Regions from separate parts of the Kocuria sp. NBRC 114282 genome, predicted to be linked through region 3. Evidence: riboswitches for the same ligand, from Rfam matches in the RefSeq annotation. Region 3 holds a riboswitch; each other region holds the start of a gene.

What was found. A riboswitch is a leader RNA that binds a small molecule or an ion and turns the genes downstream of it on or off. The one in region 3 is predicted to bind S-adenosylmethionine.
Region 1: it holds a riboswitch for S-adenosylmethionine, as region 3 does, so the genes downstream of both, QSJ40_RS11375 (LLM class flavin-dependent oxidoreductase) here and QSJ40_RS00985 (cobalamin-independent methionine synthase II family protein) in region 3, are expected to answer to the same signal.
Region 2: it holds a riboswitch for S-adenosylmethionine, as region 3 does, so the genes downstream of both, QSJ40_RS09370 (O-acetylhomoserine aminocarboxypropyltransferase/cysteine synthase family protein) here and QSJ40_RS00985 (cobalamin-independent methionine synthase II family protein) in region 3, are expected to answer to the same signal.
Region 4: it holds a riboswitch for S-adenosylmethionine, as region 3 does, so the genes downstream of both, QSJ40_RS03575 (bifunctional o-acetylhomoserine/o-acetylserine sulfhydrylase) here and QSJ40_RS00985 (cobalamin-independent methionine synthase II family protein) in region 3, are expected to answer to the same signal.

What each region holds. Positions count from the first base shown of each region.
Region 1 is NZ_BSQO01000008.1:40,246-47,237, forward strand. Features, by position in the region: gene QSJ40_RS11355 (AMP-binding protein) at 1-467, opposite strand, end outside; gene QSJ40_RS11360 (ABC transporter permease) at 541-1,437, opposite strand; gene QSJ40_RS11365 (aliphatic sulfonate ABC transporter substrate-binding protein) at 1,434-2,480, opposite strand; gene QSJ40_RS11370 (ABC transporter ATP-binding protein) at 2,477-3,277, opposite strand; SAM riboswitch class I at 3,276-3,383, opposite strand; SAM riboswitch class IV at 3,500-3,614, shown strand; gene QSJ40_RS11375 (LLM class flavin-dependent oxidoreductase) at 3,696-5,117, shown strand; gene QSJ40_RS11380 (APC family permease) at 5,243-6,992, opposite strand, start outside.
Region 2 is NZ_BSQO01000004.1:187,979-194,970, forward strand. Features, by position in the region: gene QSJ40_RS09350 (glycosyltransferase family 4 protein) at 1-753, opposite strand, end outside; gene QSJ40_RS09355 (NAD-dependent epimerase/dehydratase family protein) at 759-1,973, opposite strand; gene QSJ40_RS09360 (hypothetical protein) at 2,210-2,656, opposite strand; gene QSJ40_RS09365 (acyltransferase family protein) at 3,011-4,417, shown strand; SAM riboswitch class IV at 4,452-4,561, shown strand; gene QSJ40_RS09370 (O-acetylhomoserine aminocarboxypropyltransferase/cysteine synthase family protein) at 4,611-6,086, shown strand; gene QSJ40_RS09375 (cystathionine gamma-synthase) at 6,083-6,992, shown strand, end outside.
Region 3 is NZ_BSQO01000001.1:203,093-210,084, forward strand. Features, by position in the region: gene QSJ40_RS00975 (PaaI family thioesterase) at 1-305, shown strand, start outside; gene QSJ40_RS00980 (cobalamin-independent methionine synthase II family protein) at 394-1,587, opposite strand; gene QSJ40_RS00985 (cobalamin-independent methionine synthase II family protein) at 1,642-2,853, opposite strand; SAM riboswitch class I at 2,870-2,972, opposite strand; gene QSJ40_RS00990 (amino acid permease) at 3,109-4,593, opposite strand; gene QSJ40_RS00995 (glucose-6-phosphate dehydrogenase) at 4,824-6,176, opposite strand; gene QSJ40_RS01000 (glycoside hydrolase family 15 protein) at 6,232-6,992, shown strand, end outside.
Region 4 is NZ_BSQO01000001.1:788,142-795,133, reverse strand. Features, by position in the region: gene QSJ40_RS03585 (DUF559 domain-containing protein) at 124-663, opposite strand; gene metX (homoserine O-acetyltransferase MetX) at 1,422-2,603, opposite strand; gene QSJ40_RS03575 (bifunctional o-acetylhomoserine/o-acetylserine sulfhydrylase) at 2,605-3,966, opposite strand; SAM riboswitch class IV at 4,034-4,150, opposite strand; gene QSJ40_RS03570 (CPBP family intramembrane glutamic endopeptidase) at 4,219-5,004, opposite strand; gene QSJ40_RS03565 (S9 family peptidase) at 5,068-6,992, shown strand, end outside.

The sequences.
Region 1 (6,992 bases), on a different contig from region 3:
CGGGCGCAGGCCAGCGTGATGATCACGGTCTCCGGGATCACCGGCAGGTAGATCACCACGCGATCGCCCTGGACCACGCCCAGCGACTCCAGCGCGTTCGCAGCCCGGGCCACGGCCTTCTGCAGGTCGGCGTAGGTCCAGGTCTGGCGGTCGCCGGGCTCGCCCTCGAAGTGCAGGGCCACGTGCGAGCCGCGCCCGGCCTCCACATGGCGGTCCACGCAGTTGACGGCGACGTTGAGCTTGCCGCCCTCGAACCAGGCGATCTCGGGCACCGAGTAGGTGGGGCTGCCGTCGTCGTCGGTGCCGATCCGCTGCGGCTTGGCGAAGCGGTGCGTCGTGTGCCACGGCTGCGCCCAGTCCAGGCGGGAGGCCTGCTCGGCCCAGAAGGCCACGCGCGCCTCATCGGAGATCCGCGCGGGATTCGGCGTGGGGGCCAGGGGATCGGAGTAGGACTGCGGTGCGCTCATACTGGTGCTCCTTGCGGGGTGCCCGCGGCTGCGGGCGGGTTCTCGGAACGGGTCGAGGACGGCTTCCAGGGTCTCAGGTCCGGCGCACCGCGCCCCAGCGGGCCTGGGCCCAGCGCTCGAACAGCCCGAGCAGGGCGTCGGTGAGCTTGCCCAGGATCGCCAGCAGGACGATGGCCAGCAGCAGGCGGTCGGTGCGCCCGTTGTTCTGGGAGTCGGTGAGCAGGAAGCCCAGGCCCATCGAGGAGCCGAGCAGCTCGGCGGCCACCAGGAACAGCCAGGCCTGGGCCAGGGCCAGACGCAGGCCGGAGATCACAGAGGGCATGACCGCCGGCAGCTGGACGGTCAGCAGCAGGCGCAGACCGGAGAAGCCGAAGGATCGGGCGGCCTCCACGAGATGGCGGTCGACCTCCCGCAGAGCGGTCGAGACCGTGGTGAACACGGGGAAGAACGCGCCGATGGCCACCAGGGTCACCTTGGAGTTCTCGCCGATCCCGATCCACAGCAGCAGCAGCGGCACCCACGCCAGCGACGGCACCGCGCGCAGCGCCCCGATCAGCGGCGAGCCCAGGGCGCTGGCCCAGGGGGAGAGCCCGATCAGGGAGCCCACGGCCAGCCCGAGCAGCGAGCCGATCACGAATCCGACGACCACGCGCTGGGTCGAGATCCCGATGTGGGTCCACAGCGCCCCGTCGGTCAGCAGCTCGCCACCGGCCTGCAGGACCGCCAGGGGACGCGGCAGCTGCACCGGGGAGAACGTGCCGTTCGTGGACAGCAGCTGCCACAGCGCGAGCAGTGCCACCGGCAGCAGCAGTCCCAGGCCGACCCGGGCCCAGGGGCTGCGCAGGATGGAGCCCCGCGGGGCGGGGGTGCGGACCGAGCGCTGCGAGTCCGGACGCTGGGAGCCGGGACGGTCGGAGCCCGCGGGCTCCGGAGCCTCGGAGGCTGGTGCGGAGGTGGTCGTGACGCTCATGCGCTGTGCCCTTCGATGATCTCGGCCGCGCGCTGGGCGCTGGCCTCCTGCGCGAACCGCGCGTCGAGGATGGTGTCGATGGCCTTCTGGACGGTCTCCAAGTCGGGGACGTCACCGGTCTCCACGAGGATCGGGGCGATGCGCTCGAGGACCTCGAGCTGGTCGTCGCCGGGGACCGGGTCGATGTCAAGGTGCGTGCGCTCCCAGACCCGCTCGGCCGTCGTCGTCTCGATCTCGGAGGCCTCGGCCAGGATCGCGATGCCCTCCTGGGGGTTCTCCAGCGCCCAGGCGCGGGCGTGGGCGTAGACGTCCACGACCATCTGGGCCCCGCGCGGGTTGATCTCCAGGAACAGCTCGCGAGCGTTGAGGAAGCAGTAGGTGTTGAAGGCCAGGTCGCGCTGGAACAGCACCGCCCCGTCCTGCTCGGCGCCGGCCATGATCGGGTCGAGCCCGGACCAGGCGTCCACCTGCCCGCTGGTCAGGGCGGAGCGGCCGTCGGCGTGCTGGAGGTTGACCACGGTGGTCTCGTCGAAGCCCATATCCGCCGCTGATAGCGCCTGCAGCAGGAAGAAGTAGGGATCCGTGCCCTTGGTGGCCGCCACCGACCTGCCGCGCAGATCCTCGACCGAGCGCAGGGGCGAGTCCGCGGTGCGCACGAGTGCTGCCCACTCCGGCTGGGAGCAGATGTCGATCGCGCGGATGGGGGAGCGGTTGGTGCGCGCCAGCAGCGCGGCCGAGCCCGCGGTCGAGCCGATGTCGATCGCCCCGCCGCGCAGGAACTCGTTGGCCTTGTTGGACCCGGCCGAGAACGTCCAGTGGACCTCCTGGCCGCCCTCGGCGGCGACGGTCTCCAGCCAGCCCTTCTCGCGGATGATCAGCGACAGCGGGTTGTAGGTCGCGTAGTCCAGGTAGATCTCGGTGTCCGAGCCGGAGGCCATGCCGCGGCCCGGGCCCTCGCCCTCCATGACGCACCCGGACAGGGGCGCGGCGGCGGCCCCGACGGCGGCCAGGCCCAGCAGGCGACGACGCGTCAGCCCGCTCATGCCTCCACGCCCAGCAGGCCGAGCAGGTGCCTGCGGGCACCCGTCAGCTCGGGATCATCGCGGTGGCGCGGGCGGGGCGAGTCCACCGTGAGGATCTCCTGGATGCCCGCCGGCCCGCCCTCCGGCGGCGTCCCGAGCACGACCACGCGGTCGGAGAGCACCAGGGCCTCCTCGACGTCGTGGGTGACCAGCAGGACCGTCGTGGGATCGGCGGCGTGGATCTCCAGCAGCAGGTCCTGCATCTTCAGGCGCGTCAGTGCGTCGAGCGCGCCGAACGGCTCGTCGAGCAGCAGCACCTGCGGGTTGCGCGCCAGCGCCCGAGCCAGCGAGGCCCGCTGCGCCATGCCTCCGGAGATCTCCGACGGGCGATCCTCCGCATGCCTGGACAGCCCGACCAGCTCGAGCAGGTGGGCCACCCGCTGCTCGGCCTCGCGGCCGCGCACGCCGCGCGGCAGTCCGAGCGCCACGTTGCGGGCCACGGTGCGCCACGGCAGCAGCCGCGGCTCCTGGAAGCCCACCGCACAGCGGGGGTCCAGGCCGCGCACGGGCGCGTCGTCGATCAGGACCCGGCCGGCCGTGGCCGTGCCGAGACCGGCCACCGCGCGCAGCAGGGTGGACTTGCCGCAGCCCGACGGGCCCAGCACGGAGACGATCTCCCCGGGGCGGACCTCGAAGCTGACATCGGCCAGGACGTCGCGCCGGCGGCCCCCGGAAGACGGGAAGGACTTGCCGACCCGGTCGAAGGTCAGGGCGGCGGCATCGACCGTGCTCAGGGCGGACGGGGGTGCAGAGATCATCACATCACTCCATCGGTCCTGGCATTAGCACCTCGTGCCGCGGATGGACGGCACTGGTTGCTGCGGCGTCGACGAGCCAGGTCTCTCGTACCGCTCCGGATGGGAACCGGGGGTCATTCAATGCCCTGGTCCGGGGAGACAGCAAATCGGAGGACGAGCGGGGCAACGCGCGGCACGGGCTTCGCACCGTCGCCTCAGGTGTGCATAGGATGACGCTCACACGATCAAGAGTTCCGGCCCACAGCCCTGGCTGGCCGGACGGCAACCCTCTCCCGTAGCGGGGTGCCCCAGGTGAGGATCGGGCCGCTCGCTAGACCGCGTGCGGCAAGTACGGCGCACGCACGCGCTGGACCCGCAGGTTGGCCGCGGCATGAGCGGCGCACGGGGCGCGGGTCTGTCTTCTCAGGAGCAGCCTTCTATGGCCAAGCGGATCTCCCTGAACGCCTTCGACATGACCTGCGTGGATCACCAGAGCTTCGGGCTGTGGCGCCACCCGCGCTCGCGGGCCACGGAATACAACACGATCGAGTACTGGACGAACCTGGCCCAGGTGCTCGAGCGGGGCCGCTTCGACGCCCTGTTCCTGGCCGATGTGGTCGGCATCTACGACATCTACCGCAACTCGGCCGCCCCCTCGATCGCCGGCGGCGCGCAGGTCCCGGTCAACGATCCGTTCATGCAGATCTCCGCCATGGCCGCGGTGACGAAGAACCTCGGCTTCGGCGTGACCAGTGCGGTCACCTACGAGCAGCCGTACACGCTGGCCCGCAAGTACGCGACGCTGGATCATCTGACCCGCGGGCGCGTGGGCTTCAACGTGGTGACCTCCTACCTGCCCTCGGCCGCCGAGAACCAGGGCCTGCCCACGCAGATCGAGCACGACGAGCGCTACGAGCTCGCCGAGGAGTTCCTCGACGTCTGCTACAAGCTGTGGGAGGGCTCCTGGGAGGACGACGCCGTCGTGAAGGACGTGGAGCGCGGGATCTACGCCGATCCGGCCAAGGTCCACCCGATCCAGCACCAGGGCAAGCACTTCACGGTGCCTGGTGCGGCGCTCACCGAGCCCAGCCCGCAGCGCACGCCGCTGATCTTCCAGGCCGGAGCGTCCTCGCGCGGTCAGGCCTTCGCCGGCAAGCACGCAGAGGCCGTGTTCATCGGCGCCCTGCGCCCGGACCTCACCCGGCACATGACCGACCGGATCCGCGACAAGGTCGAGGCCGAGGGGCGCGATCGGAACGACGTGAAGATCTACGCGATGCTCTCCGTCGTGGTCGACGAGACCGACGAGAAGGCCCAGGCCAAGTACCGCGAGTACCAGAGCTATGCCAGCCTGGAGGCCTCGCAGGCCATCATCGGCGGCTGGTCCGGGCTGGATCTGTCCAAGTTCCAGGAGGACGAGGTCCTGAACTATGTCAAGACCGAGGCCATCCAGTCCTTCCTCACTCCGTTCACCATGCAGGACGGGGCCAAGCAGTGGACCCGCGAGGAGATCGCCCGCCACTGCGCGATCGGCGGCATGGGCGACGTGGTCGTGGGCTCCCCGCAGACCGTGGCCGATCAGCTCGAGACCTGGATCGACGAGGGCGGGCTGGACGGGATCAACCTGGCCTACCACGTGTCCCCGGGCTCGTTCGAGGACTTCGTGGAGCACGTGGTCCCGGAGCTGCAGAAGCGCGGCCGCTACCGCACGGACTACGACGGGCCCACCCTGCGCGAGAACGTCTACGGCGCCGGGCAGACCAAGGTGCTCGACACCCACCCGGCGGCCAAGTACCGCGGGGCCTACGTGGGCAAGCCGTCCACGGCGGACACCCCGTCGCGGGATCTGTCGCAGGGCTGAGTCGCCGGCTCGGCCGATGAGCAGAGGCCCGTCCGAGGGCCTCTGCCAGCACGCACGCTCGTCGAACCCCACTCGGACGAGGAGATCGCGTCCGTCACGGACGGCCCCATTGCTTGCGCGGAGCCTCAGGTCACGTGCACGAACGGGCGGTCCTGCTTGCGCGGCACCGCCCGGCGCAGGACCTCGTGCACCGCCGTCGCCGTCTGACCGCGGCCGAGGAGCAGGAAGCGCAGGGAGTTGACCAGGGGCGAGCCGTCGGACCACTCGAGGTAGAGGTGCGACGGCCGCCCCGTCCGGTCCCGGACGGCCAGGGCCACGCCGGCCAGGCAGGTGGGCACCGACGAGCCCTCGGCGCGCAGGACGCGGTGGCCGTCGATCTCGTGGGCGCTCACGCGCAGCCGGTCCTCGAAGTCCGATGGATCGCGCAGGGTCACCTCCACGAACAGGACGCCGTCGGCCGAGGGAAGACGATGCCATTCGCGCTCGTCGCGCAGCTTTTCGGCCAGGTCGGGGTCGCTGAGCAGGAGCTGCTGGGCCTGGGCCCCTGCTGCGCCCAGCTGGGTGCGCGGCCGGTGCGCGATCAGCCGCACCGTGCGGCCGCGGCAGCTGCGCAGCCAGTCCTGGGAGGTCTCGTCGAAATCGATGCTGCGGATCCGCAGCTCCGAGGCCCGCCAGACCCGCGAGGCGAACGACGCCGCCAGCAGGGCCGCGATGAACACGAGGGCCACGTGGAGGCCATCGGGGCGGCTGATCATGTTGTCGGCGGTCGTGTAGGCGATCACCACGGTGATCGCCGCGAATCCCACGGCGGCGCGTCGGTGCCCCCGCTTTCCGGCCGACAGGGTCGAGGCGAAGGAGGCCGAGAGCATCAGTACCAGCACCCCGGTCGCGTAGGCCCCGCCCTGCGCATCCACGTCGGCGCGGAAGACCGCCGTGACGACCAGGGCGGCAGCCAGGATCGTGAGCACCAGCGGCCGCGGAGCGCGGGTCCACTCGGGCGCCATGCCGTAGCGCGGCAGGTAGCGCGGGATGAGGTTGAGCAGACCGGCCATCGCCGAGGCGCCCGCGAACCACAGGATCAGCACCGTCGACAGGTCGTAGACCGACCCGAAGGTCTCGCCCAGCAGGCTGTGCGCCAGGTAGGCCAGGGCCCGCCCGTTGGCAGCGCCGCCGGGCTCGAAGTCCCCGGCCGGGATCAGGATCGTGCACACCAGCGACGAGGTCAGCAGGAACCCGGCCATGATCAGCGCAGCGGTCGTGAGCAGTCGTCGGGTGCCCTCCACGCGGCCCCGCAAGCCCCGCGAGGTGCGCACCAGAGGCATCACGGAGACCCCGGTCTCGAAGCCGGACAGGCCCAGCGCCAGCTTGGGGAACACCAGTGCAGCCACGGCGACCGCCGCCCAGGGCGAGGAGTGCTGGCTCAGCGCCGCATGCCACCACTGCGCGAATCCGATCTCCTGCGAGCGGGCGATCTGCCACCAGCCCACCGCCAGCACCACGGCGTTGAGGCTCAGATACACGGGGACCAGGACGACGGCCACGCTGATGGCCTCCGAGAACCCGGCCATGAACACCGCGCCCAGCAGCAGGAGCAGCCCGACGGTCACCCAGAACTGCCAGTGATGCGCCTCGGCTGGCACGTGCGGATTCTCGACGATGTGCACGGCGGCATCGGCCGAGGACAGGGTCATGGTGATGACGAAGTCCGTGATCGCGAAGCCGAGCAGGCACAGGACCAGCACCTTGCCGCTCCAGCGCGGCAGCAGCGTCTCGAGCATCCGGATGGAGCCGGCGCCGTGCGGGGAGGCCACCGCCACCCACCGGTAGACCGGCAGCGCGCCGAAGAGTGTGACGGCCACCAGCACCAGGGTGGCC
Region 2 (6,992 bases), on a different contig from region 3:
GGTGTTCGTCCCGGCGAACTGCTCCTGTAGCGCCTCCTTGTGCGGTCCGGAGCCCACGATCGCCAAGCGCGCCCGGGGCAGGCGGCGGATCGGCTCGAGCAGCTCGTCGAGGTTCTTCTCCTTGGAGACGCGCCCCACGTAGACGATCAGCGGGGCCTCGGGGTGCCCGTCGCTGAGCCGCTCGCGCATGGCGCGGTCCGCGTTCTCGGGCGTGTAGGCCACGGTGTCGACGCCCTTGGGCCACAGGTCGACATCCTGGATGCCGACCGTCCGGGCCCGTTCCACCATGGGACCGGAGGTGCACAGGTTCAGCTCGGCCTGGTTGTGCAGCCACCGGATCCACGACTCCGACGGGTGCCGCAGCAGGTTCAGGCCCAGGGCCTCCGTGTAGTGCGGGACGTCCGTGTGGAACGAGGCCAGCAGCGGCAGGTTGCGCCGGCGAGCCGAGAGCACGCCGTAGGCCGAGAGCCACACCGGGTTCACGGCGTGGACGATGTCCGGTTCGAACTCGGCCATCCGGGTCGCGATGCGCCCGGTGGGCAGGCCCACCCTGATCTCGGGGTACCAGGGCTTGAACGACAGCGAGCGGACGCTGTGCACGCGGTGCCCGGCGTACTGCGTCGGCGGGTGCCCCGGAGCGAAGACCTCGACCTCGTGGCCGAGCTGCTCCAGCTGCTCCATGGTCCGCATGATGCGGGTGACGACGCCGTCGATCTTCGGCAGGAAGACCTCGGTGAACAGCGCGATGCGCAAGCTGCTCAGCTGCCCTGCGACTCGTGGGCCACGGAGGCCGGGACACCGGCCCGGGTGCGCCGGTTCCACAGCGAGCGCGCGGGGATCTTGGAGAGGTCCGCGCGGTGGGCGTAGCGCTTGGCGGTCTCCTCGACCTCGTGCAGCAGGCCCTCGGACAGGGTGGTCGGCTGCAGGCCGAGTTCCAGGAAGGTGTCGTTGGTGACGTGCAGCTCGTTCTCCGCCGACTCCTGGCGCGGGTTCGGCACCATCTCCACGGCGGCCCCGGAGATGCGGGCGATCAGCTCGGCCAGGTCGCGGACGCGGTGCGTCTCGGTCATCTGGTTGAGGATCTTGACGCGCTCGCCGGGGGCCGGGGAGTTCTCGAGGGCCAGCTCGACGCAGCGCACCATGTCCTGGACGTGGATGAACGCGCGGGTCTGCCCGCCGGTGCCGTGGACCGTCAGCGGGTAGCCCACCGCCGCCTGCATGAGGAAGCGGTTGAGCACCGTGCCGTAGTCGCCGTCGTAGTCGAAGCGGTTGATCAGCCGCTCGTCGCGCTGGGTCTCGGCGGTCGTGGTGCCCCAGATGATGCCCTGGTGCAGGTCGGTGATCCGCAGCTGGTCGTTCTTGGCGTAGAACGCGAAGAGCAGCTGATCCAGCGACTTGGTCATGTGGTAGATCGAGCCCGGGTTGGTCGGGTACAGGATCTGCTGCTGGATCGGCTCCTGCTCCTCGTGCGGGATCTCTACATCCAGGTAGCCCTCGGGGATCTTCATCCCGGCGGTGCCGTAGCCGTAGACGCCCATGGTGCCCAGGTGGACCACGTGGACGTCGCGCTCGGACTCGACGATCGCCGCGAGCAGGTTGTGCGTGGCCGACACGTTGTTGTCCACGGTGTAGCGCTTGGTGCGCGAGCTCTTCATGGAGTACGGCGCCGCGCGCTGCTCGGCGAAGTGCACGACGGCGTCCGGCTGGTCCTCGCTGATCAGCTGCAGCAGGCCCTCGTAGTCCTCGGCGACATCGAGGTGGCGGTGCTCGATGACCTTGCCGGAGACCTCGGTCCAGGCGCGCAGGCGCTCGACGAGCGGGCGGATCGGGGTCAGCGACTGCGCGCCGAGCTCGTCGTCGATCCGACGGCGCGACATGTTGTCCACGGTGATGACGTCGTGACCTCTCTCCGAGAGGTGCAGGGCGGCAGGCCAGCCGCAGAATCCGTCGCCGCCGAGGATCGCAATCTTCACGTCATCTCCGTTTCCGTGCGCCTCTCGGCGCGGGGATCGGAAGGATCACGACGCCGAGCCGAGCGGGCTGGTGCTGTAGAAGGTCGTCGTCCACCCTGCAACCCCGGAATGAACCGACGGTGAACGAGCGGCATGCGAGGGCTGGTGCGCCCGAGCTGCCCGCGGGAGGGGGACCTCCTGATTGTGTCATCTGCCTCCGACGGGTGCGCAGAGCGACGGCTCCGGCGCGGGCCGGATCAGGCCGGGAGCCGGCTCTCTCGGAGGCTCAGGGTCTTCTCCGCTCGGGCGGCCGGTGCGGGCTCCGGGCCCAGGAGCTGCTGGCGGACCTCTTCCGTGGGCAGGGACTCGCCTGGGGCGATGAACACCGAGGCCAGGTCCTGGACGTCGCACGGGGTCAGGCCCTTGGAGGTGGGCTCCCAGCCCTCCGGGATGAGGTGGCGCTGCTGCGTGCCGCACTTCTGGCAGAAGTACTCGACGCGTCCGCCGGAGCGGACCGCGCAGCGCAGCACGCGGCCCATGATCCGGCGCAGCCCCGGGACGCGGCTGCGCTTGCGGGTGGAGGGCAGGAAGACCCGGAACTTGAGGTAGAGATCGGTGGTGCACTCATGGCACATGGGGGAGCGGGGCGTCTTGTGGTGCTGGGGAGGTCCCAGCCGGCCCAGTCTGGTGCTCGTGACAGTCACTGCTGCTCCTGCGCTGATCGTCGGAATTGCGGGGGAAGGGTCTCCGACGTCATCGTGGTGCGACCCGAGTCCAGATTAGGCGATCCGCTGTGCCGCGTACAGACCCACCGGGGGAAGCGGAGCTGTCTCTCAGCCCTGCCACAGCGCGGATCCAGGCGGATTCATGCCCGATCCGCCATATCTAAATGACTCTTGGGTAACCGTAACAGCGGAGGCCTTCCTGCAGAAGGCCTTGGGGCCATCCGATGCCCCTGACCTGCGGAAGAAGACGCTCTGACGTCACAATCGCGCTGCTGCGCTCCCGGGCACCCGCCGCGCCCCCTGCGATGCCGCCGCCGTGTGACGATCGGAGACGTGACGAAGCTGAGCACCTCCCGCGGCCGGCGCGCTGCGCAGACCATCCCTGCGCAGCGCGATCTCGCGCTGGATGCTGCTCGGGTCGCCTGCCTGATCGCCGTGGTCGTGCTCCACATTCTGCTGGTCACGCTCACGACGGATCCGAGCACGGGCGCGCTGCGCAGCGTCATGGCACCCACGGAGGCCTCCTGGTACGCCCCGGTGTCATGGCTCGTGCAGGTCATGCCGCTGTTCTTCGTGGTGGGAGGGTGCGCCTCGGCGATCTCGTGGTCGCGCCAGTCGGCGGAGGGCGTCCGCGGGCCGGCCTGGGTGCGCGCCCGGCTGCTGCGCCTGGTCGTGCCGGCGAGCGCTGTGTGGGTCGCCCTGGCGCTGGCCGGCGCCCTCGCGACGCTCGTGGGGATGCCCGCCGACTGGGCCTCGATGGCGCTGCAGGGGCTCGGGATGCACTTGTGGTTCGTGGGCGCCTACAACGCGTGCCTGGTCGGTGTGCCGCTGCTGCACGGGCTGCACGATCGCCGGCCCGTCCTCACCCTGGCTGCGCTGGTGGGGCTCAGCGCTGCGATCGAGGTGCTGCGCATCGCCGCGGAGCAGCCGTGGTGGGGCCTGCTCGGCTTCGCCCCGGTCTGGCTGGCGATCCATCAGATCGGCTTCTTCCGCCACGACGGATCCTTCGCTCGTGCCTCGGCAGGAAGACTGCTCGGGATCACGGCCCTGTCGGTCCTGGTGATGCTCTGCCTGACGAGCCTGCCCTGGTGGAGTGCGGACGGACTGTCGGCCCTGAACCCGCCCACGCTGTGCATGATCGCCCTCGGCGCGGCTCAGGCCTGCGTCCTGCAGCTGTGCTCGCCGGCTCTCGAGCGGCTCATGCGATGGCGTCCCGCGCAGGCCGTCGCCTGGGTCGTCGGCTCGCGGGCCACGACCCTGTACCTGTGGCACCTGCCGGTGATCGTGGCCGTGATGGCGGTGTGGTGGCTGCTCGGCGGCCCGGATCCGGTGCCCGGCTCGGCGCAGTGGTGGCTGTGGCGCCTGCCGATCGGGCTGCTGTGCTGGGCGATGGTCCTGCTGGTCGTGCGTCCGCTGGGCGTCCTGGAGGCCGTGGCGGGGCGGATCGTCGCCCGCGAGCCCGAACCGGAGGGGCCCGCAGCCGGAGGATCGCCCTCGGGTGAGCGGCCCCCGACCGCGCCCCGAGCCGACGGATCCGCGCCGCTGCGAGCTTCGAGTCCCGATCGCTCCTCATCGCCGGACGGACGGGCGTGGGTCCGCATCCTCGCAGCGGCCGTCCTCGTCTTCTCCGCAGCCGTGCTGGAGGTCCGCTTCCTGCTCGGCATCCCGCTGGCCCTCGGCGGCGCGGCGGCCATGGTCGCGGCGGTCCTGCTGCTGGTCCCGCCCGCACGGAGGTCCTGACGGCTCGATCGGTGGGGTGCTAGTATCGGACCGGCTTCACGAGACACAGCTGCCAAGCTCCGACTTGGCTGTGCACCAACCCCATGTTCAAGGGTGGTTCGGATGACGAAGCGGCCTGCACCTGACGCAGCGCACGAACAAGCTCCGGCGGGACGTGCAGGTCAAGAGCACCCCGTCACGGAAGACACCTCTCATGACGTCCTCGCCCTGCGACGAGCTCAAGAGCTCGACCTCGCTGGCCACACGCCAGATCCACGCCGGCCGGACAGGATCCGATCCGGGCGCCCCTGCCGCCCCCGTCCAGGCCACGCTGCCGGTGCCGATCTACCAGTCCTCGGCCTTCGAGTTCCCGGACCACGCGGCTGCCGCCGCCATGTTCGCCCAGACCACCCCGGGCTTCACCTACTCCCGCACGGGCAACCCCACGGTCGCCGTCCTGGAGCAGAAGGTCGCCGATCTCGAGGGCGGAGTGGGGGCCGTGGCCATGGGCTCGGGGCAGTCCGCCGTCGCCGCGGCCCTGCTCGCGCTGATCAGCACGGGCCCCGGCAAGCACCTGGTGGTCTCGGAGAAGATCTACGGCGGCACCGTCGACCTGCTCGGTGACACGCTGGCCGATCTCGGCGCGACCGTCACCTACGTCGATCCCGCTGACCCCTCGGCCTGGTCGGAGGCGATCACGGAGGACACTCGGGGCTTCTTCCTCGAGTCCATCGGCAACCCGCTGGCCACGCTGGCGGATCTGGACGCGATCTCCCGTATCGCCCATGAGCGGGGGATCCCGGTGATCGTCGACTCGACCCTGGCCACGCCGATCCTGTACCGGCCCTTCGAGCACGGGGCGGACATCGTGGTGCATTCGGCCACCAAGTTCTTCGGCGGGCACGGGACGTCGCTGGCCGGCGTCGTGATCGACTCCGGTCGCTTCGACTGGGAGGCCGAGGCCGCTCGCTGGCCGCAGTTCACCGAGCCGCGAGCGCGCTGGGGCGGGATCAGCCTGTGCGAGAAGCTGCGCGGCGGCTCGCCGTTCCTGCATCTGTGCCGGGCCAAGTTCGTGCACGACCTGGGTCTGACGCTCTCGCCGTTCAACGCCTCCCAGATCATCCAGGGCCTCGAGACGCTGGACCTGCGCATGCGCCGCCACTCGGACAGCGCCGCTCGCATCGCCGAGTTCCTGAGCACGCATCCGGCGGTGCGCTGCGTGCACCACCCCCTGATCGAGGGCTCCGCCGATCGGGAGATCGCCGAGCGCGACTTCCCCCAGGGCGTCGGGTCGGTCTTCGGCTTCGAGCTGGAGTGCTCGGATGCCGCAGTGGCCGGATTCGTCGACTCCCTGCGGCTTTTCAAGCTGGTGGCCAACATCGGCGACGTCCGCTCGCTGATCAACCATCCCGCGGCCATGACCCACTGCCGTCTCTCGGAGGAGCAGCGACTGGCCGGCGGGATCAGCTGGCAGACCCTGCGGCTGTCGATCGGGCTGGAGGCGGTCGACGACCTGATCGCCGATCTGCAGTCCTCGCTCGATGAGCTGCTGCGCGTCGAGGCCGCGCGCGGCGCTGAGATCCCGGCCGCAGAAGGTGCCCCGGGATCGTCGACGGACGGCGCCCCGGTGCGCTCCGAGGACGAGCCGAGCGGCGCGCGCCGCGACCAGCGCCAGGAGGTGCAGGCATGAGCGGGTTCACCACGCGCGCCGTCCACGCCGGCCAGGAGCCGGACCGGCTGACCGGTGCGGTCATCCCGCCGGTCTACCAGACCTCCACCTTCGTCCAGGACGGCATCAACGTCCTGCGCGACGGCCACGAGTACTCCCGCGGCTCCAATCCCACCCGCAATGCCTTCGAGGAGCAGCTGTGCGCGCTCGAGGGCGGGCAGCGGGCCTTCGCGTTCGCCTCCGGGATCGCGGCGGAGGATGCGCTGCTGCGCTCGGTGCTGCGCCCCGGAGACCATGTGGTCCTGGGCGCCGACGGCTACGGGGGCACCAACCGGCTCATCACCAGGGTCCTGGCTCCCTGGCAGATCCGGCACACGCCGGTGGACGTCACCTCGCTCGATGCGGTCCGCGGGGCTGTGGAGGCGGGCACGCGGGTGATCTGGGTCGAGACCCCCACGAATCCGCTGCTGGGCATCGCCGATCTGACGGGCATCGCCCAGATCGCCCAGGATGCCGGGGCGCTGCTGATCGTGGACAGCACCTTCGCCTCGCCGTACCTTCAGCGTCCGCTGGAGTTCGGCGCCGACGTCGTCGTGCACTCCACCACCAAGTACATCGGCGGGCACTCGGACGTGCTGGGCGGGGCGGTCGTCGTCTCGGACCGGGCCTGGGAGGTCGAGGCCGTGGGCGGCTTCTCGCCCGGAGGAACGCTGGCCGAGCTCGTGGGCTTCCAGCAGTTCGCCGGCGGGGCGGTCGCCGGGCCCCAGGACTGCTTCCTGGCCGCGCGCGGGCTGAAGACCCTGTCGCTGCGCATGCAGCGCCATCAGGAGACCGCAGGCCGGATCGCCGAGTGGCTCATCGGGCGCCCAGAGGTGGCGCAGGTGCTCTACCCCGGACTGCCCGAGCACCCCGGCCACGAGCTGGCCG
Region 3 (6,992 bases):
GCATGCCGGTCGAGGGCAACCGCCAGCCCGTGGGCCTGCTGCACGGCGGGGCCACGATCTCGCTGGCCGAGTCGCTGGGCTCCATGGGGGCCTTCATCCACGGTGCGGGGCTCGGGCGCGTGGCCGTGGGGCTCGAGGTCAGCACCACCCACCATGCCTCCGCCCGCAGCGGCTGGGTCATCGCCACGGCGGAGGCGCTGCAGCTCGGGCGCTCGATCGCGACCTACGAGGTGGTGGTGCGCGCCGAGGCGGACAATCGCCGCATCTCGACCGTGCGCATCACCTGCTTCCTCAAGGAGCTCTGACCCCCTCTCCTTCCGCCGAGTGGATCCCCAGTTGCGCTGTTCTGCCTCTCAGCGCAACTGAGCATCCACTCGGCGTGTGCGGGGAGGCTCAGAAGAGGCGGGACGAGGCGATCTCGGCGCCCTGAGCCAGTGCCTCCAGCTTGGCGGCGGCGATCTGCGGGTGGATGCGCCCGCCCAGACCGCAGTCGGTCGAGGCGATCACGCGCTCGCGACCCACGACCGAGGCGAAGCGCTCGATGCGCTCGGCCACCAGCTCCGGGTGCTCGACCACGTTGGTCGCATGCGAGACGATGCCCGGGATGATCAGCTTGTCCTCGGGCAGGGAGACGTCCTCCCACACGCGCCACTCGTGCTCGTGGCGGGCGTTGGCGGCCTCGAAGGAGAACGCGCCGGCGTCGATCTGCAGCATGGTGCGCACCAGGTGCTTGAACTCCAGATCCGTGGTGTGCGGGCCGTGCCAGGAGCCCCAGCACAGGTGGAAGCGGACCTGCTCGGCGGGGATGCCCTCGAGCGCGTAGTTGATCGCCTCCACGCGCTTGGCCGTGAACGCCAGGTAGTCCTCGACCGACGGCTCGGGGTTGATCTGATCCCAGTTCTCCGCGATCGAGGGGTCGTCGATCTGCACGATCAGCCCGGCGTCGGTGATCGCCCGGTACTCCTCGCGCATGGCCTCGGCACATGCCTGCAGGACCTCGTCCTCGTCGCCGTAGTGCTTGTCCTCCAGGCGCGCGCACGACCCCGGCGAGAGCGAAGCCAGGTAGCCCTCGGACGCGCCCGTGGTCTCCAGCGCGCGCTTGAGGTTGGCGATGTCCCGGGCGACGGCCTCCTGGCCGACATAGCGGATCGGGCCCACGAACTCGGGGAACGGCGGCTGATTGCCTGTCGAGATCCCGCTGGAGGGGTCGGTGTAGGCGTCCTGGAAGCGCTGCCGGTCACGACGGTCGCCGAAGCTCGTGAGCCGCACATGACCCGGCTCGGAGCGCACGGCCGGCTGGTTCCAGAGATCGACCGAGCCGGGGCCCAGTCCGTCGAGGCGGTCGAAGATGTAGTGCCACCAGGCGCCGTAGTCGGTGTCCTCGGACATGGCATGGCCGTACTCGCCGTCGTTGACGACGTCGATCCCCAGGTTCTTCTGGCGCTGGACGACGTCGACGACGGACTCGGTGAGCAGCTGGTCGTAGTCCTGCCCGCCGGTGCGGGCGCGGTTGGCCTCGATGAGCTGATCGGTGCGCGGCAGGGAGCCGGCGTGGGTGGTGAGGATGCGGTTCTCGGAGCGGTGCATGAAGAGGTTCCGTTCTGTGTGAGATGGGTATCCACTCGGAGGTGGGGAGAGGGGTCAGAAGAGGCGGCTCGAGGCGATCTGCGCGCCCTCGGCCAGCGACTCGAGCTTGGCCATGGCGATCTGCGGGTGCAGACGGCCGCCCAGCCCGCAGTCGGTCGAGGCGATGACGCGCTCGCGGCCCACGACGGAGGCGAAGCGCTCGATGCGCTCGGCCACCAGCTCCGGGTGCTCGACCACGTTGGTGGAGTGCGAGACGACGCCCGGGATGATGACCTTGTCCTCGGGCAGCCCGGCATCCGCCCACTCGCGCCACTCATGGCCGTGACGGGCGGAGGCCGCCTCGAAGGAGTAGCCGCCGGCGTCGATCTGCAGCAGGGGCTCGATCAGGTGCTTGAGCTCCAGGTCGGTCGTGTGCGGGCCGTGCCAGGAGCCCCAGCACAGGTGGAATCGGATCTGCTCCTGCGGCAGCCCGCGCAGCGCGTGGTTCAGCGCCTCGATCCGCAGCTGGATGAAGGAGCGGTAGTCCTCGAGCGAGGGCTCCGGGTTGATCTGGTCCCACGACTCGGCGATCGAGGGGTCGTCGATCTGCACGATCAGCCCGGCGTCGACGATCGCCTGGTACTCCTCGCGCATGGCATCGGCGCAGGCGTAGACGAGCTCCTCATCGGTGGCGTAGTACTCGTTGCTCACTCGGGCGCAGGAGCCGGGGGACAGCGCGGCGATGAAGCCCTTCTCGGCGCCGGAGCCCTCGAGCGCGGACTGGAGGTTCGCGATGTCCGCCTGCACGGCGTCGTGGCCGGTGTAGGTCAGCGGCCCGGTGATCTTGGGCTGGGCCACCCGCTTGCGGGCGGTGAGGATACCGGAGGACTGATCGGCGTAGGCCTCGGCGAAGCGCTGGCGGTCGCGGCGATCGGCGAACGACGTCAGCACGATATTGCCGGGCGAGGAGCGCCTGGCGCCGGCGTTCGGGTCCCAGCGGTCCTCGTCGGAGGGGCTCAGCCCGCCCAGGCGGGAGAAGGAGTAGTTCCACCAGGCGCCGTAGTCCACGGAGCTGGACATGGTGTGGCCGTACTCGCCGTCGTTGACGATGTCGATGCCGATCTCGGACTGCCGGGCGACGATGTCGCGTACGCCCTGCTGCATGGTGGCCACGAGCTCCTCCCACGAGATCGTGCCGGCCTGGTAGGCCTCGTTCGCGGCCAGCAGCTCGGGGGTGCGGGGCAGGGAGCCCACGTGGGTGGTCTGGATGCGGTCGGTGTTCAGCATGCGCGAAGGCACGTCCTTTCCATCGGTCCTGGCGGGAGCACCTCTGCGCTGGGGACGGATCCCCGCATGGTTGCTGCGACGTCTTCGAGCCAAGGTCTCTCGGTCGCTCGTGATGGTGACGCCGATCATCCTGCCATGCCGCGGGCGTCGCACCCAACCCACGAAAGCCGCCGAGTGGATCCCCAGTTGCGCTGTTCGCCCGAACAGCGCAACGGGGGATCCACTCGGCGGGGTGGGGGGTGGGGGAACGGAGGGTCAGCGGGGCATCGCTGCCGGGTCGTCGAACTCCTCCGGGGCGCGGAAGCGGGTCACGCCGCGCCGCTTGGCCAGCACAGCGCCGATGATCCACAGGAGAGCGAACAGGCCCGCCGTGAGCAGGATCTGCTGACGCACGCCGGGCACCGTCATGCCCAGGATCACGACGGCCACCATGCCCGCCAGCGCCACGTAGGACAGCACCGGGTAGCCCCAGGCCCTGAGCACGAGCTCGCGGCCCTCGCGCTCGGCGCGGCGGCGCAGCACCAGGTGGGAGACGATCGTCATGGTCCAGATGACGATCAAGGTGGAGCCCACGATGTTGAGCAGGATGCCCAGGATCTCCTCGGCCCACAGGTAGTTCAGCCCGACCGTCACGAAGCCGAAGGCCACCGAGGCCAGCACCGCGGCCACCGGCACGCCGCGGGGGTTGGTCCTGCTCAGCGCGACCGGTGCCAGGCTGCGGTGGGACAGCGAGAAGATCATCCGCGAGGCGCCGTACAGGTTGGCGTTCAGCGACGACAGCAGCGCGACGGTCACCACGACCGCCATGATGGAGGCGACGGCCGGAAGCCCCGCGGTGTTGAGCACGGCCACGAACGGGGAGGCCAGCAGGTTCTCGTCGTTCCACGGCATGGCCAGGACCATGATGGCCACGGAGCCCATGTAGAAGATCAGGATGCGCCACACGATGGTGCGGATCGCCCGGCCCACGTTCTTCTCGGGGTCCTCGGTCTCGGCCGCCGCCACGGCCACGATCTCGATGCCGCCGAAGGCGAAGGCCACGATCAGCAGGCCGGCGGCCACGCCTCCGATGCCGTTGGGCATGAAGCCGCCGTGGGCGGTGAGATTGGCCAGGCCGGGCGCCTCGGCCGTGGGCAGCAGGCCGATCACGAACAGCCCGCCGATCACCAGGAAGACGACGACGGCGGCGACCTTGAGCAGCGAGAACCAGAACTCGAACTCGCCGAACTGCCCCACGCCGATGAGGTTGATGGCGGTGAAGATGATCATGAAGATCAGCGCGAGCAGCCACTGCGGGGCGATGGGCCAGGCGGAGACCAGGATCTGGGCGGCCGCGGTGGCCTCGGCGGCGATCACGATGATCAGCTGCACCCACCACAGCCAGCCGACGGCGAAGCCCGCGGCCGGGCTGACGGCTCGGCCCGCATAGACGGAGAAGGCGCCGGAGGTGGGGTGATCGGCGACCATCTCGCCGAGCATGCGCATGATCAGGATGATCAGGAACCCGGCGACGACGTAGGACACGAGCACCGACGGCCCGGCGGCGGCGATGCCTGCCCCCGAGCCGACGAACAGGCCTGCGCCGATGGCCGAGCCGAGGCTCATCATGACCAGGTGGCGGCCCTTCATGTGGGCCTTCAGATTCGAGTCCTGGGGGCCGTCTGCCCCGGGCGCTGCGGCAGCCGTGGTGCTCTGCGAATGGCGTCCGCGACTGGTCGCGGGCGAGGATCCGGAACCCATGGGGGCCTCCTGGTGGTGAGGGCGCCGGGGGATCGGCCTCGGGCGCCTGTGCTGCACGTCACAATCTGATGGCGACACACTAGGCCACCCCGAGGGCGAGTTCCGGGCCTCCGCGGAAGCCTTCGCGAGCGTCGGACGATGCGCCCCGTGATCCGCGTCTCACGGCTGGGATCGTCCGGCGTGCCTGCGCGCAGCGGGCGAGGGCGTCCGCTGCGCGCAGGTGTGTGACATCAGATCGTCTCGGGGCCCTCCGAGCCCGCCTGATAGTCCTGCACCGGCACCAGGCCGTCCGCCACGGCGTCGATCGCCGGCTGCACGATCCGCCAGCAGTGCTGCGAGGCCTCGGCGCTGACGCTGAAGGAGCGGTCGGCGTCGAGCATGCGGCGCACCACGGAGCCGTAGGCGGAGAAGGGCGACTCGGGGGTGGCCGAGGACAGGGTCACCCGCGAGGTCCCGCGGGGGTCGAAGGGGCCGCCCGCGCTGAGCTCGAGGCTGATCTCGCCGGTGGCCAGGTCCACTCGCAGGATGTCACCGGCGGGGTCGCCGAACTCCTGGGCCCCGGCGGGGACGGGGCGGAAGCGCACCAGCACCTCCTGATGCGGCGAGCCGATGGCCTTGCCGGAGCGCAGGTGCACGGGCACGCCCTGCCACCGCCAGCTGTCGACCTCGACCGTGAGCCGGGCCCAGGTCTCGGTGCCGTTGGCGGGATCCACGCCCTCCTCGTCGACGTACGACGGCAGCTCGCGGCCGTCGATGCTGCCGGCCGTGTACCGACCCGCGGCCATGTTCTGCTCGATAGGGCCGATCACGCTGGTGCGGGCCAGGACCTGGGAGATCAGCTCCGGGATCTCGCCATCGGCGATCGACGACGGCGGGTCCATCATCAGCACGCCCATGACCTGCAGCAGGTGGGACTGGTGCATGTCGCGGATGGCGCCGGTGGCGTCGTAGAAGCCGGCTCGGCCCTCGAGGCCGAGCGTCTCGTCGAACGTGATGGAGATGGACTCGACCAGATCGCGGTGCAGCAGCGGCTCGATGATCCGGTTCGCGAAGCGCAGGCCCACCAGATCCAGCACGGCGGGCTCGCCCAGGAAGTGATCGATCCGCAGGATCCGGTCGGCCGGGACCAGGCGATCGGCCAGGCGGTTGAGCTCGCGGGCGGAGTCCTCGTCCGTGCCGATCGGCTTCTCGAGCGCCAGCCAGAGGTCCTGGGGCAGCTCGATCTCGCTCAGCGCGTCGAGCACCTTGCCGGTCACGGCCGGGGCGAGGGCGAAGTAGAGCACCACGCGGCCGTCGTCAGCGTGCTCGAGCAGCTGGGCCAGCTCCTGCGGGGAGGAGGCATCGGCGGTGACCCATTCCGTGGTCTCGAGGGTCCGCTCGACGGCCGGACCGGCGGAGTCGCCGAAGGCCTGGGCGACCGTGTCCCTCCAGTCCTGCTTGTCCGTCCGCGCGCTGCCGATCACCCTCACCTGCCGCTCGGGCTGCAGGGCCAGGACCTCGCCGAGCCCTGGCAGCAGCAGACGGGAGGTGAGGTCGCCGGAGGCGCCCAGGACGATCAGGGTGGTGGGGGTCGTGTCGGTCATGGCTCCCACTGTAGGCAGGGCCTGCGACGTCCGCCCCCTCTGCTGTGATGGGGCCATGAGCCACGACAGCACGCGCCCCGCCTCCGTCCCCCTCGAGGACTACGCCCTGCTCTCGGATCTGCGCACCGCGCCGCTGGTCTCCCGCGAGGGCAGCGTGGACTGGCTGTGCTTCCCGTCGGTGGACTCCGCCGCGGTGTTCTCCGCTCTGCTCGGGGACCCGGACGACGGACGCTGGCAGCTGAGGATCGCCGACGGAGAGGTCGTCTCGCGGCGCTATCGACCGGGGACCTTCGTCCTGGAGACGCAGTGGCGCTCGCCGAGCGGGTGCGCGACCGTCGTGGACGCCCTGCCCACCGGCGACGACCGGGCGAACCTGGTGCGGGAGGTGACCTGCACGGAAGGGGTCGTCACGGTCGAGCACGATCTGCGCATCCGCCCCGACTACAACCGCAGCTCCCCCTGGGTGCACCTGCGCGAGCTGCCCGAGGGCGGCAGCGGGATCGCAGCCATCGCCGGGCCGGACATGCTCGTGCTGCGCGGCCCGCTGCTGTCGGCGCAGGAGGACGACGACTCCCGCCACGACCTCAGCGCCGAGGGCGAGGTCGGGCGCTGGCTCGGCGGCTCCTTCGAGCTGCAGGCCGGGAAGACCCAGGCGTGGGTCCTGACCTGGTGCTCCTCCTGGAGCCCTCTGCCGGAGGCCGTGGACGCTTCCGTCGCGCTGGAGCGCACCGAGTGCTACTGGCGGGACTGGCGGGACGCCACCTGCTCCCAGCAGACGGTCAGTGAGGGGCAGGAGCGGTCGCTGCTCGTGCTGCG
Region 4 (6,992 bases), 590 kb from region 3:
CCGTCGCTCCTCTCGCTCCCGCGCGGAGGAACTGCCGCTGAGGGGACGCAACGAACGTCTTCCCGCGCCTGAATCGTGTCGCACGCGTCCCTTCACGAGATCTCGCACTCGGGCGGCGGCTCGTCAGGGCCCTGCGAGCTCCCGCGCCCGGACCGCTTGCCGATGTGCCCGCACCAGGGTGACGATCCTCGGCTCGCATCCAGGATCCGTCGGATCCACGACGTCGAGATCCGTGTGCACCACACGCAGCTCCGTCCACCCGGCCGCTTCCGTAGCCCGCTGCCGCTCCACATCCCGAAGTCGCTGCCGGGGGTCCTCGTGGACCGCACCGTCGACCTGCACGGCCAGCCGGTGCCTGCGATCCGCGAGGTCAGGGTGGACCCGACGGCCACCCGGGGATCGGATCTCGAGATCAGCCTCCCACCCGGTGAAGCGATGGTCCTCCAGCACGAGCCGCGTATAGGTCTCCAGCGGCGAGTCCACTCCGACGACCGCGCGCAGCAGGGCCTGGCGCACCCTGCGGACGCCGCGATGGCTCTCGAACCGCTCGAGATCGGTGCTGAGGTCTCTCTGGCTGCGAAGCGCCGGCACGCCCCGGCTGATGCCCGTGCGGTGCTCGCAGATCACACCGTCGATGACGGCCACGAGCTGCTGGTGAGTCATGACGTGCCGACCGCGAGCGTCTGTCGATGCGGCCAGGTCCAGCAGTGTTCGGGCCGGGGACGTGAGGCGGACCGATCCGTCGGTCCAGAGATCCTCGGCATGGAACTGACTCCGGTGCCCGACAACGCCGCGTCCTCGAGGCCTTGATCCTGTCGAGGAGCACAGATGGATGCCGCCGACATGCCCGAGCCTGCCGGGGAGCCGGAAGTCGTGGAGGATGGCGGCCGTCGTGTGGCTGGCTGCCCAGCCTTCCTGCTGCAGAGCCGGGAGGATCCTCAGCAGACCGGATCTGGTGCGGGGGTCAGGGCGCGAATCGGCGCAGGACCACAGGCCCTTGCCCCAGGAGCAGTACTGCCTCCCCGACAGATGACGCTTCGCGACGCCTGCCGCTTCAGCCTCGGCGGTCGTGAAGACGCGGCCCTGCAGGCAGGCAGGTGGACTGTGACGTGGTCTCGGCATGGCAGACAGTGCAGCGGATCACGGCGCCGACCGATGCGAACGGATCCACTCCCCTCCGTCGTCGCCCCGGTCCAGTGCCCGAAAGGGCGTCTGTGGAGGCATGAACTCCGTACTTCGGATCTGCGTTGCCCGGGATTCCGTGTGGACCGGGGATCTCGTGCGCCCAGTACGCCGAGGGGACGCACAGGGCGCACGGGATCGCCGACGGGACGCATCGGACGTCTAATCAGGCGTGAATCGTGACGAATGGGTCCCCTCGGCGGCGAGGAGGGTCGATGCGTCGCTTCGGTAGGGCCCCCTCAGGAGAGGAAGGCGGCTCGGACCAGCTCGCCGATCTGCTCGTGCTCGATCAGGAAGCCGTCGTGCCCGGCGCCGGAGCGGATGGTGCGGTGGGGGACGTCGCCGGGCAGAAGCCGGGCGAGGTCCTCGGACTCCGAGGGCAGGTAGAGCCGATCCGAGTCGACCGAGGCCACGAGCCAGTCGCAGGTGGTGGCCGCGAGCGCCTGCCTGACGCCGCCGCGGCCGCGGCCGACGTCGTGGCCCATGAGGGCGTCGTTGAGCACCAGGTAGGAGTTGGCGTCGAAGCGGCCCACGAGCTTGGCGGCCTGATGATCCAGGTAGCTCTCGATCGCATACCGGCCCCGACGGCGCCCCGGCAGCGGCGCCCCCGGATCCTCGCCGGCCTGCGCCGCATTGCCGAAGCGCGCGTTGAGGTCCGGTGCCGCGCGGTAGGTGGTGTGCGCGATCCGCCGTGCGATTCCGAGGCCCACGGAGGGGATGACGCCGTCGTAGTAGTCGCCGCCGCGGAAGTCGGGGTCGTTGCGGATCGCCAGGCGCTGCGCCTGGCCCCATGCGATCTGCTCGGCGCTCGAGGCGGCGGTCGAGGCGATCACCGCACAGGCGCGCACCTGCTCGGGGAACGTGGCGGCCCACTCGAGGGCCCGCGCACCGCCCATGGAACCGCCGACGACCAGCCGCCAGGACGCGATGCCCAGCTGCTCGGCCAGGCGCTGCTCGGCGCGCACCGAGTCGCGGATCGTCACCGCGGGGAAGTCCGATCCCCACGGAAGACCGGCCCGCGGGCTGCCCTCCGGGATCAGGGTCGACGGACCCGTGGAGCCGTAGCAGCCCCCGAGCATGTTGATGGCGACCACGAAGAAGCGGTCGGTGTCGATCGCCCGCCCGGGCCCGACCAGTCCGTCCCACCAGCCCGGTGCCTCGGCGGAGACACGGTCGAAGGAGGTGGCGTCCTCGGCGACCCGTCCGCGCGTGACATGGGTGTCTCCGGTCAGCGCATGCGGGACGAGCACCGCGTTGGAGGCGCGGTCGTCGAGCTCGCCCCAGGTCTCGTAGGCCAGCTCGACATCGGGTAGCACGGCCCCGGATTCCAGCCCGAGGTCGCCGATGCGGGCGCGGCGCAGCAGCCCCTCGGTGCGGAAGGGCTGCTGCGAGCGCGCGGTCGTGCCCTGGATGGCGGTCACCTCAGACCGCTCCCCCTGCGCCGCGCGCCTTGACCGCGGCGAAGCCGAGCTCCAGGTCCGCGAGGATGTCGTCGATGTGCTCCAGTCCCACGGACAGGCGCACGAACCCCGGGGCGACGCCGGCGGCCAGCTGCTCCTCCGGGGAGAGCTGAGCGTGCGTGGTGGAGGCCGGGTGGATGACCAGCGAGCGGACGTCACCGATGTTCGCGACGTTCGAGTGCAGGCTCAGCGCGTCCACGAAGGCCTGGCCGGCCTCCGAGCCGCCGTCGAGCACGAAGCCGAGGATCGAACCTGCGCCGCCGGGGACGTACTTCTGCGCACGCTCGTGCCACGGAGAGGACTCGAGCCCGGCGTAGGACACGGCTTCGACGCCCTCGTGGGCCTCCAGCCAGGTGGCGACCGTCTGAGCGTTGGCGACGTGGCGCTCCATGCGCAGCGACAGCGTCTCGATGCCCTGCTCGATCAGGAAGGCGTTGAACGGGGAGATGGCAGCGCCCATGTCGCGCAGCAGCTGGGTGCGGATCTTGAACGCGAAGGACACGTTGGCCCCGAACGGCCCGTTCTCCCCGAAGACCTCGCCGAACACGAGGCCGTGATAGGACTCGTCCGGCTCCGTGAAGCCCGGGAAGCGATCCGGATAGCGGGTGTAGTCGAAGCGCCCGGAGTCCACGATGAACCCGCCGACCGAGGTTCCGTGCCCGCCGAGGAACTTGGTGGCGGAGTGGATCACCACGTCCGCGCCGTGCTCGAACGGCCGCAGCAGGTAGGGGGTCGCGATGGTGTTGTCGACCATCAGCGGGACCTCGGACTCGTGGGCGATCGCGGAGACCGTCTCCAGGTCCAGGACGTCGTTGCGGGGGTTCGGGATGGACTCCGCGTAGAAGGCCTTCGTATTGAGCTGGACGGCGTCGCGCCAGGCCTGGGGATCGTCCGGATCGGAGACGAACGTGGTCTCGATTCCGAGCCGGGACAGCGTGTGCTTGAACAGGTTGAACGACCCTCCGTACAGCGACGGGCTGGCCACGATGTGATCGCCGGCCCCGGCCACGTTGAGGATCGCGTAGGTGGTGGCCGCCTGACCGGAGGCGACCATGACAGCCGCGGTCCCGCCCTCCAGGGAGGCGATGCGGTTCTCGACGACCTCGGTGGTGGGGTTGGTCAGTCGGGTGTAGATGGGCCCGACCTGGCTCAGCCCGAAGCGACCGGCTGCGGTCTCGGCGTCCGGGAAGACGTACGAGGTGGTCTGCTGGATCGGCAGCGCGCGGGCGCCGGTGACGGGATCGGGCTCCTGGCCGGCGTGGATCTGACGGGTCTCGAAGCTCCAGCCCTGCGGGGCGGAGGGGGTGGGCTGCTGTGCGGACATGTCGGCGACTCCTTGTCTTCCGGGGCCGCGGACCGAGGTCCGACGCACCCGTCGGACCGGGTGCCGTGACCCGCGCTTGCCGTGTGCGCGTCTGCGCACCGGCCCGGTCCTCACCCAGGGCACCCCACCGCGGAAGGAGGGTTGCCGGCCAGCTAGCTGGGGCTTGTCGCTGGCTCTCGTGACCTGCCTTCCATTCTCGGACGAGCGCGGCTCCGGCGCAAACCCGCGTGCGGCGTCCTGTGGCGGCCGCTGTCAGAACAGCAGGGGCCCGGCCAGGAAGCCCACGGCGTCCAGCAGGAAGTGCGCGATGATCAGCGGCATCACGCGTCCGGTGCGGCGGTAGAGCCACAGGAACACCAGTCCCATCACCACGTTGCCCAGCGCCGGACCGACGCCCTGGTACAGGTGGTAGCTGCCGCGCAGAAGGGCCGAGCCGATCAGCACGGCCGGCCACGTCCATCCCACGCGCAGCAGGCGATCGGCCAGGAACACGACGACGATGATCTCCTCCACGAGCGAGTGCCGCAGCGCCGAGGCCAGCAGCAGGATCACCTCCCACCAGGAGGTCCCGCCCGCATTCGTGACGATCTCGGCGGTGATCCCGAGCTGGCGGCCCGCCTGGTACAGCGCCAGGGTGCCCAGTCCCATGACGGCGAAGAGCAGCGTCCCCAGGCCCAGATCCGCCAGCGGGGCCCGGCGGTCCAGGCCGATCCGGTGCAGCAGCCCGCGCAGCTGACCGGCCGAGCCCGCCAGCAGATAGAGCGCCAGCAGCGGCGGGACCAGAGCCAAGAGGATCCCGAGGCTGCGGCGCAGGACGTCGAACAGGGGGAAGCCGCTCTGCGCCGCGTTCATGGAGGCCTTCGACTCGGCGATCGAGCTGGTGGACAGCGTCTCGGCGAGGTCGAGGAGCGACCAGAGGGCGCTGGCCCCCAGCGAGACGCCCAGCACGAGCAGGATCTGCAGCCACAGATCGGCTCTCTGGGAGCCGAACGACGGCTGGGCTGGGGCCTGGGAGCGCTGTTCGGTCATGGGCTCCATTGTGGGCCAGGGGCACGACGGCAGCGGCCTATGCTGTCGGCGCCGGTTCTTACGATGGGCGCCATGACCTCCCAGAACTCGGATCTTCCGCTCGCTCCCCCGTCGGCCGTGCGTCGCGACCACGTCCGCGAGTTCCACGGCGATGCCTTCCTGGACCCGTACGAGTGGCTGCGGGACAAGGAGTCCCCGGAGGTCATCGCGCATCTGGAGGCCGAGACCGCCTACGCCGAGTCCGCCACCGCCCGGCTGGCCCCGCTGCGCGAGCGGCTCTTCCAGGAGGTCCGGACCCGCGTGCAGGAGACGGACCTGTCGGTGCCGTGGCGGCGCGGCGACTGGTGGTACTTCACGCGCACCGTGGAGGGCGGGGAGCACTCGGTGCAGTGCCGCGTCCCGGCTGCTGAGGAGGGGTGGGAGCCGCCGCAGATCGTGGCAGGTCAGTCCCTGCCCGGCGAGCAGACCCTCCTGGACGCCAACGCCCGCGCGCAGCCGCACGAGTTCTGGTCGCTGGGCGCCTTCGACATCACCCACGACGGCACCCGGATGGCCTGGGCCGAGGACACCACCGGGGATGAGCGCTTCACGGTGCGCGTCCACGACTTCGCAGCCGACCGGACGCTCGACGACGAGATCCCCGAGACCTCCTACGGCGCCTTCCTCTCGCCCGCCGGAGACGCCGTCTTCTACACCGAGGTCGACGACTCCTGGCGGCCCTGGCGCCTGCGCCGGCACGTGCTCGGGACCCCGCTCGAGCAGGACATCACCATCGCCCAGGAGGACGACCCCGGCCTGTGGCTGGGGGCCGAGCTCTCCTCGGACCGACGCTGGCTCGTGCTCGAGACCGGGTGCTCCGAGTACTCCGAGGTCTCGATCCTGCGCATCGAGGAGGCCGGCGAGCAGGCCCCACAGGTGGTCGTGCCGCGCGGGGCCGGCGTTCTCGCCTCGGCGGAGCCCGTGCGGATCGACGGCCGGGACGTCGTCCTGCTCCAGCACGATCGCCAGGCTCCGGATGGACGCCTGAGCCTGATCGAGCTGTCGGACCTGCCCGGCGAGCCGGCGGGACTGTCCGGCGACGGATTCCCGCCCGGCATCGACATCGTGGCACCCAGGGAGGGGCTGCGCGTGCTGGGCTTCGCCGCCACACAGCATCACCTGGTTCTCGAGGTCCGTGAGGACATCCTGCCGGGGCTGCGCATCCTGCCGCTGAAGGGACTCGGCACGGAGAGCCAGGCCGAGCCCCATGTCCTCGAGGTGCCCGGCGAGCTCACGGCTGTCTCCCTCACCGCCGCTGAGCCGGACTCCCCCGTCCTGCGCTTCACCGCCGAGTCCTTCGTGATCCCGCGGCGCGTCTTCGACCTCATCCTGGATGCGCCGGGGACCGAGCTGCCCGAGCCGGTCCTGCGCCGCGAGCAGCCGGTGCTGGGCGACTACTCGGCTGCCGACTACAGCGTGGAGCGCGACTGGGCCCAGGCCGAGGACGGCACGCGGATCCCGATCACCCTCATCCGCCGCCGGGACGCCGCGCAGCCGGCACCCGCGGTGGTCTACGCCTACGGCTCGTACGAGATCAGCATGGATCCGTCGTTCTCGTACTCGCGGATCTCGCTGCTGGACCGCGGTGCGGTCTGGGCCATCGCCCACGTGCGCGGCGGCGGCGAGCTCGGGCGGCAGTGGTACGAGTCCGGCAAGAAGGAGCACAAGCGGCGCACCTTTACAGACGTCGTCGCGGCGACCCGGCACCTGGGCGCGCGCTCGGACATCGACGCCGACCGGGTCGTGCTGATGGGCGGCTCGGCCGGCGGACTCCTGGTCGGCGCTGTGCTGAACCTGGCCCCCGAGCTGTACTGCGGTGCGGTGGCCGCGGTGCCGTTCGTGGACCCGCTGACCTCCATGCTCATGCCCGAGCTGCCGCTGACCGCGCTCGAATGGGAGGAATGGGGCAATCCCCTCGACTCCGCGGAGGTCTACCGGACCATGAAGGCCTACTCCCC